DNA from 3 places in the Bradyrhizobium sp. WSM1253 genome. Region 1 is predicted to be linked to each of the others. Evidence: predicted binding sites of a transcription regulator. Region 1 holds the regulator's gene; each other region holds the start of a gene.
The links. The regulator LexA, encoded in region 1, represses DNA repair genes until DNA is damaged. The targets are predictions, from matches to a motif close to TGTTCNNNNTGTGTTCNG.

Region 1 (3,239 bases):
GAAATGATTTCCCTCGACGAGGCCCATCATCGCGTGCTCGCGCGTGACCTCGCGGCGCGGCGCACGCAGCCGCCGCAGGCGATGTCGGCGATGGACGGCTACGCGGTGCGCGCGGCCGATGCCGCGACGATCGATTCGGAGCTCACCGTGGTCGGCGAAGTCGCGGCGGGCCGACCGTTCGCCGGGACGATCGGCGCCGGCGAGGCCGTACGGATCTTCACCGGCGGCGTCGTTCCCGGTGGCGCGGACGCCGTCGTGATCCAGGAGGACACGGTCGCCGCCGGCAAGCGGATCATGATCAAGGAAGCCGCGATCGCCGGTCGGCACATCCGCCCCGCCGGCGTCGATTTCCGCGAGGGTGACGTGCTCCTGCGCAAGGGAAGCCGTGTCACCGAGCGCGACCTCGCGCTCGCTGCCGGGATGAATTATCCGCACCTTGTCGTTTTCAGGCGTCCAAAGGTCGCGATTCTCGCCACCGGCGACGAGCTGGTGATGCCAGGCACCACGCCAGGCCACGGCCAGATCATCTATTCCAACGGCTACGCCCTGCACGCGCTCGCCCGCAGCGAAGGCGCCGAGACGATCGACCTCGGTATTGCCGCCGACACGCTGGAGGCGACCACCGCCGGCATCCGCCGCGCCCGCGAGAGCGGCGCCGACATCCTGATCACGACCGGCGGCGCATCGGTCGGCGACCACGATCTGGTCCAGCAGGCACTGCGGGACGAAGGCATCGCGATGGCGTTCTGGAAGATCGCGATGCGGCCAGGCAAGCCGATGATGCACGGGCGACTCGGCGCAATGGGTGTGATCGGCCTGCCGGGCAATCCCGTGTCGTCCTACGTGTGCGCTTTCCTGTTCATGGTGCCGCTGATTCGCGCCCTGTCGGGCCGTTCAGTGATTCACCATCGCCGCGAACGCGCCGTGCTCGGCCGCGGCGTCGGCGCCAACGACCAGCGCGAGGACTATCTGCGCGCGCATCTGGAGGAGCGTGACGATGGCACACGCGTCGTTCTTCCCGTCAATCATCAGGACTCTTCGCTGCTTGCGAATCTCGCTGCAGCACAGGTACTTCTCGTGCGCGCACCATTCGCGCCGAAGGCCGAAGCCGGCACGGCTTGCGAAGTGTTGCGGCTCCCCGTCTGAGCACCCCCGCAACGCGCGTTCCGCGAAGTTTGCTCTGTTCACGGTAAATTAAGCAGTTGCGGAACATGTATCGAACATATAGTGTCCGTTCATGATTTGTTTCGAGCATGTAGCGGCTTATTGCCGAATTCTGCGTCTCGGAATCGGACGACATCAACCGGGGGACTTTGGTCGAGATGTTAACGCGCAAACAATACGAGCTTCTGCGGTTCATCAGTGAACGTCTGAAGGAAAGCGGCGTGCCGCCCTCCTTCGACGAGATGAAGGATGCGCTCGATCTGCGCTCGAAGTCGGGCATCCATCGCCTGATCACGGCGCTCGAGGAGCGTGGCTTCATCCGACGCCTGCCCAACCGCGCCCGTGCGATTGAAGTCATCAAGCTGCCGGAGCTCCAGGCAGCCGCCGGCAGCCGCCGCGGCTTCACCCCCAGCGTCATCGAGGGCAATCTCGGCAAGGTGCGTGCGGGCTCCAGCCTGCCCGCGGACGAGGGCGAACGCCCCGTGGCGGTACCGGTGATGGGCCGCATCGCGGCCGGCACGCCGATCGAGGCGTTGCAGACACGCAGCCACACCATCAGCGTACCGCCCGACATGCTCGGCTCGGGCGAACATTACGCGCTGGAAGTGCGCGGTGATTCCATGGTTGATGCCGGCATCCTTGACGGCGACATGGCGCTGATTCAGCGCAACGAGAGCGCCGATACCGGCGACATCGTGGTGGCGCTGATCGACGACGAGGAAGCGACGCTGAAGCGCTTCCGCCGTCGCGGCGCCTCGATCGCGCTCGAGCCCGCCAACGCTGCCTATGAGGTCCGCATCCTGCCGCCCAATCGGGTGAAGATTCAGGGCAAGCTGATCGGGCTTTACCGGAAGTACTGATACCGGACGTACTTGATACCTGGAGAAGTTGGCGCCTCGCGCGCTTCCGATCGGCATCGCCGGTCAGAGATTGGAGCGGATCATCGTCCGCTCCGGCTGGATAGTCTTTCTGGTTCTGCACAGACTATCGGCCCCTCCTCCGGCGCTGGCTACTCGCGACGCCCAAGAAGCAGCACCGAAACAGCACCGCTTCGCGGCTCGAGTGTGCGAGGAAACAGCGACCAGCGATCGAGGTCGTTGCACCAGCCGGCAATATTCGCGCATGCGCCTCCCGAATGCATCGCAACTCTCTTTGTTCCTATTGAATTCGGGAAAGATAATGTGATCGCGGCTTGCGGAAACCAGCCGCAGATTTGCCCACAACCGAGCAGAGCTTTCGTGCTTCAACTCTGATAGAGGCCTGCGCCTCGATAAGAGACGCGGGTTGCTATCCCAGCATGAGGAGCACCCGATGTGTGACTACAGCCTGCATGCCGTCGCGTCGCGCCCCGCCGAAGTCGGCGAGACGATCGTCACGACAAATTTCCGCGGCACCTCGACGCGCGGCTTCGCCTCCGCAGCCGATCCGTCTGTTGCCGTCTGCCTGCTGCCGGGAACGGAGCTCGCCTTCGCAGACGACGTCCGCTACGACAATCGCTGGATCTGGACGCGGACCATCAATTCCCGCGTGGGCAAGTTCGGCAAGATCGATCCGCACGTTCCCGACCGCCATCATGACGCGATCGAATTCCCCGACGGCAAATTTGTGCTGGTGACGCAGCTCGTCGAAGGCCAGCGCGCGACCGTGCTGCAACTGCCTGTGACCCAGTCGGTCATCGAGCGCGAGCACAAGGCGCAGATCATCGCCGACAGGCAGCCGACCGTCACGCACCTGCCGATCGGCTGAAACAGCCGCCCCTCCGGCTACGAGGTCGGAGGTCAGGATTGAATTGCCATCGCCGACCGTGGCCGGCGAGATGGTGTGGTTTGCGCCAGCGAATCCGAGCGGACGCACCGACCCGCTGCGTTGCTCCGCACCATCAGATCAATCGTCGGCCTGCAAGTCGGTCTCCGCCGGCGTTGCGTCCTTGATGCGGGGCGCGGTCGCCTTCGGCGCAAGGCTGCCGTCGAAATCACCCTCGCCGGCGCCGGCCGGCAACCAGGGGCGGCTCGTGCCTCTCGCCCTCACCGCCTGAACCACAAATCCGTCACCACGCTGCGTCAGCGCCAGTGCGC
Region 2 (3,239 bases), 2.4 Mb from region 1:
TTCATGCGGATGGAACCGGCGCGTGTCGCAGGCGTTGCTTGCGAGATTGGGATAGAGTTCCATGCGCGCGAAGAAGTCGTCGGACCTGATCTCTCCCAGCGGGCTCGTCAAGCTGATGACGCACGCGATGATGGGCGCAGCCTTGGGACTCGCTTTCAGCCTCTTGCTCGTGCTGTCCAATCCCGGCGTCGCCAATTTGCTGAGTCACGGCGGAAGGCAGGCCGTTGTCGTTTTCGCCCTCACATTGGTGACGACGTTCGCGATCGGCGCAACACTGACCGGGGTCGTATTCATCCTCGAAGAGGACAAGCAATCTTGAAGGATGCGTGCTTTACCGGAACTCCTTTGTTCGGAACTCCTGCGACCAATGGCAGTTGGCTGCCTGCGTCAATTCAACTCAGGGAGTTCCCGCATATGAAGACCACCAAGCTCGCTCTTGCCGTGATGTTGGCAACCGGCCTCGCCGCCGCACCGTTCGCCGTGCAGGCCAAGTCGCACAAGGCAAAACACGGATCCTCGATGTCATCGTCGCAGACCACCACGGGCGCCAACACCAAGTCTTCCAAGGGTGCTGATCCCTCCGGTCAGGGCGGCTCCGGCCCCGGCTCCGACCAGGGCGGCACCATGACGAACAACAAGGGCGGCATGAGCAACACCAAGTAGGTGTTCCCCGAAATCATGAAGGCCCCGCGATCGCGGGGCCTTTTGCTTTGGTGTTCAAACGAACTTTTTCCCAGGCCGCTTCGTCAATATGCGGTATCGACGAGCCCGGCACGTCGCGTTGCGCCAAGGCTCAGCTACGATGGATGCCCAGGATGCCAGGATGAACGCCGGCAGGATCTGATTTCACCAGATGATCGAGCCGTGCCCGCTTGCGGGCGATCAAGAGCTGGGCCGCGGCGTCGTCGAGCCCCTCGCGTTGCAGCTGCCGGATCGCAGAGCCCAGTTCGAGAATCTCGGCGCGCAGCTTTAGAATCCGGTACACATCCGGGTCTTCCTCCACCGTGCGCTCCCAAAGCTCTCAGCGGCGCGCGACCACGCGCAGAGGACTACCTGCTGCCTTCGCGGAACGAAGGCGCATCCTATCGCGGACATTCGGCAGGACATCGCCGCCACCTGCAGCCTTCCATTCGCCGATCAGCAGATTGATTTTCCGGCGCAGATCCATCTGCGCCAGGGCCTTCTCCGTGCAGTCGCGATCGCGCTCGACGAGTTCGCGGACGGACACCTCGATATCGGCCATTTCCAACCTCAAGGCGCTGATTTTATGTCGAATTTCATTAATTCTATTGTCCATGACTTGTTAGAACAAAATAAGAACATATAGTCAAGTCACGATTTCAGAAGGGAGAAGCGATATGCAGGTTCAGGGTAGATACGACGCCAAAGCTTTCCTCACCGAGCAGATGACGCGGGCGCAGGGCCTCCGGCTGAAACGGCTGAGCGAAGAGGCATATCAACCCGCGCAATATGCGCGGGATCTGTCCTCCAGCGAGGCAGCGCGGCGCATTCAGGTGCTGGAAGCGGAGATCGAGCTGGCGGATTCCTTCTAGGCTAGGCCGCGTATCCCCCCACGTTGCTTGCGCTTTCGGAACTATGCCTGTCTCGGATTGTTTTCCCAGGCCAAGGGAGAACATGCATGGCACGCAAGGCAAAGAAGCGCCGCTACTCGCGCAGCTCCGGCAGCGATGTCGAAGGCGAGATGAAGCGCTACAAGCAGGGGACCGCGAAAAGCGGACCTGGCGGTCGAGGCGGACGCGTGAAGAGCCGCAAGCAGGCGATCGCGATCGGCCTGTCGAAAGCGCGCAAGAAGGGCAAGAAGGTCCCGAAGAAAGCCGCAAAACGGAAGTCGTCCAAGAAGACATCAAAGAAGACATCTCGGAAAACTTCCAAGAAGAGTTCGAAGAAAACGTCGAAGCGCAAATCCTCCAAACGGTCGCGCTGACCTCCGTCAGATCATGCTGCCCGGCATGAAGCAGCGGATCGACACACCGAACGCGGTCTTCACCGGCCACACCATGGTGCGGCCGGCCCGGTTCGGCTCGGTGATCACGGCTTCGTCCGGTACCTCGACCCATTCGCCGTCGAGCCGCACGCGATAATGTCCATTGTGCGAGTCCCAATCGGGATCGGCGACGGCAAACCCGTCCGCATCCGAGCAGCACGGACCGAGATGGCTGCGCAGGCCGTCGAACCACGGCTTGAGAGGTGAGTCCGCGTAGCGGCCGTCGTCACGCCCGAGAGCGTTTCCGCCCCACAGCACGAACGGCGCCACGAGCAGCGCAGCCGTCAGCGAGAGCTTCAATCGATCCATGTCGGCACCGATCAAATACGAATTGCCGGCCGGCTCAGCGGCGGCAAGTTCGAAGTTCCACGCTTGCAATCGTCGGCGGCTTCATTGCCGCCGAGTCCATACGAGATCCGTAATTGTGATGAACGAACACGGCTTTTTCGGACGAACCGGGTCATCCTCCCTGCCGTTAACGAGAATGTTATCGGCGGGCATCCGAAATCCTGAAGGCGAACAGGAAAGGCGGCCCGTAGGCCGCCTTTTTGGAGTTGCGCCGATCGACGTTCGACTTATGCGAGCGGCACCGCCACGAACCGCGTCGCCTGCGCGCTTCTGACCTGCAGCAGCACGCTGCGCTTGCCGGACGATTTCGCCTGCGCCAGCTCCGAACGGACATCGCCGATATTGGCGACGGCCTTGCCCCCCACATTGAGGATGACGTCGCCGGTCTGGATGCCGCGCTGCGCGGCCGGACCTTGCGGATCGACTTCGGTGACGACGACGCCCTTCTGGCCGGCGCCCTGGACGTCGCCGGCCGGAGCCAGGCTGAGGCCAAGACGCGGCGGCATGCCGGCATCTGGCTGCGACTTGCCCTCGTCGGCTCTAGCCTGTCGCTCGTTCGGCAACTCGCCGAGCGCCAGTGTCACCGTCTTGTTGTCGCCCTTGTGGACGACATCGAGCTTCACGGACGTGCCTGGCGCCAGGGTGGCGATGGTGCGGGCGAGATCGCGGGAATCCTTGATCGCGGTGCCATTGACGGCGGTGATGACGTCGCCCGCCTCGATGCCCGCCTTCGCTGCCGGGCTGCCGTCCTGCGGATTGTCGACGATCGCGCCGCGCGCCTCCTTGAGGCCGAGGCTGTCGGCGATATCCGACGTCACCGGCTGCACCTGCACGCCGAGCCAGCCGCGTGTGACCGCGCCCTTGTCCTTCAACTGTGCGACGACGA
Region 3 (3,239 bases), 6.3 Mb from region 1:
GATGCCGAGCGTGCCTTCGGCGCCGACGAACAGATGCGTCAGGTCGTAACCGGCCGACGATTTCTTTGCGCGCGTGCCCGTGGTGATGATCTCGCCGTCACCGCGGACGACCTTCAGCGCCAGCACGCTGTCGCGCATGGTGCCGTAGCGCACCGCATTGGTGCCGGAAGCCCGCGTCGAGGCCATGCCGCCGAGCGAAGCGTCAGCGCCGGGGTCGATCGGGAAGAACAGGCCCTGGTCGCGCAGATGCTCGTTCAGCGCCTTGCGGGTGACGCCGGGCTGGATCACGCAGTCGAGGTCCTCGGCGTGCACCGCCAGCACCTTGTTCATGTCGCGCAGGTCGATGGAGATGCCGCCCGCGGGCGCATTGACCTGGCCTTCGAGCGAAGTGCCGGTGCCGAAGGCGATGACGGGGACGCCGTTCTTCGCGCAGATCCGCACCACGTCCTGGATGTCGGCGGTCTCCTGCGCCATCACCACGCCGTCCGGCGGCTGGTTGGGAATCCACGTCGTGGTGTGGCCGTGCTGCTCGCGGACGGCCTGCGACGTGATGAGGCGGTTGCCGAATCGTGCGGCAAGCTGCTCCAGCGCGGTCGCGAGGGCTTTCGGCGCCGGCCGCGGCGGATTATTGGTGATGGTCGTACCCACGGAAATTCCTCCCGACGAGAAGAGACCGTGGCAAAGGACATCTAACCGGTCAAGTCAAGCGACCGGACGCATAGCTGGGGAAGGACACATGCCGGACACTGTCACCGCTGCGCCCGATGCCGAGCCGTTCCGCGCCTCGATCATGCAGATCGAGCCGCAATGGATCGACTACAACGGCCACCTCAACATGGCCTATTACAACGTGATGTTCGACCGCGCGATCGACCAGATGTGGCTGACGCTTGGGATCGGGCCGGGCTATATGAAGGAGCGAGGCGGCTCGACCTTCACTGCCGAGTGCCACGTGCGGTATTTGCGCGAAATCCACTTGGGCGATCCCGTGCAGGTCTCGGTCTGGCTGCTGGAGGCCGACGACAAGCGGCTGCACACATTCCAGGAGCTGCGGCACGCCACCGAGGGCTGGTTGTCGGCGACCTCCGAAAACATGTCGCTTCACATCGACATGGGCTCACGAAAGGTGGCGGCGTTTCCGCCAGACATCCGCGAGCGCATCGCAGCGGTGGTCAAGGCCCACAGTGCCGTACCGCGGCCCGAGGGCATCGGCCGGAACGTGGCGATGCCCTCGAAGCGGTAAGCGCGCTAGACCCTGTTACGGCCGCGGGCCAGACCGACAACGGCCGAGACCAGGAACAGCACGACCGCGATGAAGAAGATGATCTTGGCGATTTCGATCGACGCGCCGGCGAGGCCGCCAAAGCCCAGGATACCGGCGATCAAGGCGATAACCAGAAACGTCACAACCCAGCTAAGCATGGTCCGAACCTCTGTTTCGATGTCTGTCTGCGATCGGCGCGGCTGACGCGCCTCACTTGCAGAACCAATCGCCAACTCGGAACAATGGTTCCGGGCCGCTGGGGCCGGAAATTCGCCTGACCCGCAGGAACAAATTGGCTTTCCGCGCACGTGGAAAACCCCCGTCCGCGGCCCCATATAGGGACCAATCCCTGTTAAGAAGGCTCCCCTTTCACCACCCCGCGGTGCCAACGTGGGGCAAATGATTCGCATGACCGAGCCGAGCAAGATCACGTCCCAGAGCGTCCCCGACCACCAGCCCGCAGCCGGCGGCATTGCCGCGCGCGCGCGCGCCTCGGTGGGCCCGCAATACCTGTCCGGGCTCAATCCGGAGCAGCGCGAGGCTGTGGAGACGCTGGACGGGCCGGTTCTGGTGCTGGCCGGCGCCGGCACCGGCAAGACCCGCGTGCTGACCACGCGCATCGCCCATATCCTGAGCCAGGGCCGCGCCCGCCCCTCCGAAATCCTGTCGGTGACCTTCACCAACAAGGCCGCGCGCGAGATGAAGCACCGGCTGGGCCAGATGCTCGGCCATGCCGTCGAAGGCATGCCGTGGCTCGGCACCTTCCACTCCATCGGCGGACGCATCCTGCGCACCCACGCCGAACTGGCGCAGCTCAAGTCGAACTTCACCGTGCTCGACGTCGACGATCAGGTGCGGCTGTTGAAGCAGCTGCTGCAAGCCGACAACATCGACGACAAGCGCTGGCCCGCGCGCATGCTGGCCGGCCTGATCGACGGCTGGAAGAACCGCGGCCTCACGCCGTCGCAGGTGCCGTCGGGCGAAGCCGCCATCTTCGCCAACGGCAAGGGCGGCAAGCTCTATGCGAGCTACCAGGAGCGGTTGAAGATTTTGAACGCCGCCGATTTCGGCGATCTGCTGCTCGAGGACATCCGCATCTTCCGCGAGCACCCGGATATCCTGCGGCAGTACCAGCAGCGCTTCAAATTCATCCTGGTCGATGAGTATCAAGACACCAACGTCGCGCAGTATCTGTGGCTGCGGCTATTGTCGCAGGCACCGACGAAGCCAACCTCGCCCACTGTCATTCCGGGGCGGCTCGAAGAGCCGAACCCGGAATCCGGAGATGAGTCTGCCGTTCGAGATTCTCAGGTGCGCGATCGCGCACCGGAGTTCGATGCTACGCATCGCCCCGGAATGACGGAACTCGCTGCCCCCCACGTCAAGAACATCTGCTGCGTCGGCGATGACGACCAGTCGATCTATGGCTGGCGCGGCGCGGAGGTCGACAACATCCTGCGCTTCGACCATGATTTTCCCGGCGCCAAGGTCATCCGCCTCGAGCGCAACTACCGCTCGACCGGCCACATCCTCGCCGCCGCCTCGCACCTGATCGCCCACAACGAGGGCCGGCTCGGCAAGACGCTGCGCACCGAGGACCATGACGGCGAGAAGGTCACGGTGACGGGCTCGTGGGATTCGGAAGAGGAAGCCCGCGGCATCGGCGAGGAGATCGAGCAGATCCAGCGCCAGGGCGACAAACTCAACGAGATCGCGATTCTCGTTCGCGCCTCCTACCAGATGCGCGAGTTCGAGGACCGCTTCGTCACGCTCGGCCTGCCCTATCGCGTCATCGGTGGCCCGCGCTTCTACGAGCGCGCCGAAATCCGCGATGCGTTGGCCTATCTGCGCGTCATCAATTCACCGGCCGACGATCTCGCCTTCGAGCGCATCGTCAACACGCCCAAGCGCGGCCTTGGCGATGCCACCGTGCAGATGCTGCACGATCACGCCCGCAAGCGCCGCATTCCGCTGT

Region 2: the regulator LexA is predicted to act here: its motif matches at 1,305-1,322, upstream of BRA1253DRAFT_RS13200 (DUF3072 domain-containing protein).
Region 3: the regulator LexA is predicted to act here: its motif matches at 1,482-1,499, upstream of BRA1253DRAFT_RS30990 (ATP-dependent helicase).

Annotation. Positions count from the first base shown of each region.
Region 1 is NZ_JH600073.1:26,642-29,880, reverse strand. Features, by position in the region: gene glp (gephyrin-like molybdotransferase Glp) at 1-1,146, shown strand, start outside; gene lexA (transcriptional repressor LexA) at 1,323-2,024, shown strand; gene BRA1253DRAFT_RS01980 (hypothetical protein) at 2,476-2,910, shown strand; partial or broken gene BRA1253DRAFT_RS01975 (ComEC/Rec2 family competence protein) at 3,049-3,239, opposite strand, start outside.
Region 2 is NZ_JH600073.1:2,449,671-2,452,909, forward strand. Features, by position in the region: gene BRA1253DRAFT_RS13180 (hypothetical protein) at 62-319, shown strand; gene BRA1253DRAFT_RS13185 (hypothetical protein) at 415-663, shown strand; gene BRA1253DRAFT_RS13190 (hypothetical protein) at 794-1,003, opposite strand; gene BRA1253DRAFT_RS13195 (hypothetical protein) at 1,022-1,243, opposite strand; gene BRA1253DRAFT_RS13200 (DUF3072 domain-containing protein) at 1,359-1,553, shown strand; gene BRA1253DRAFT_RS13205 (DUF6496 domain-containing protein) at 1,640-1,945, shown strand; gene BRA1253DRAFT_RS13210 (hypothetical protein) at 1,952-2,314, opposite strand; gene BRA1253DRAFT_RS13215 (Do family serine endopeptidase) at 2,581-3,239, opposite strand, start outside.
Region 3 is NZ_JH600073.1:6,348,561-6,351,799, reverse strand. Features, by position in the region: gene BRA1253DRAFT_RS31005 (FAD-binding oxidoreductase) at 1-648, opposite strand, end outside; gene BRA1253DRAFT_RS31000 (thioesterase family protein) at 737-1,243, shown strand; gene BRA1253DRAFT_RS42105 (DUF1328 domain-containing protein) at 1,249-1,422, opposite strand; gene BRA1253DRAFT_RS30990 (ATP-dependent helicase) at 1,664-3,239, shown strand, end outside.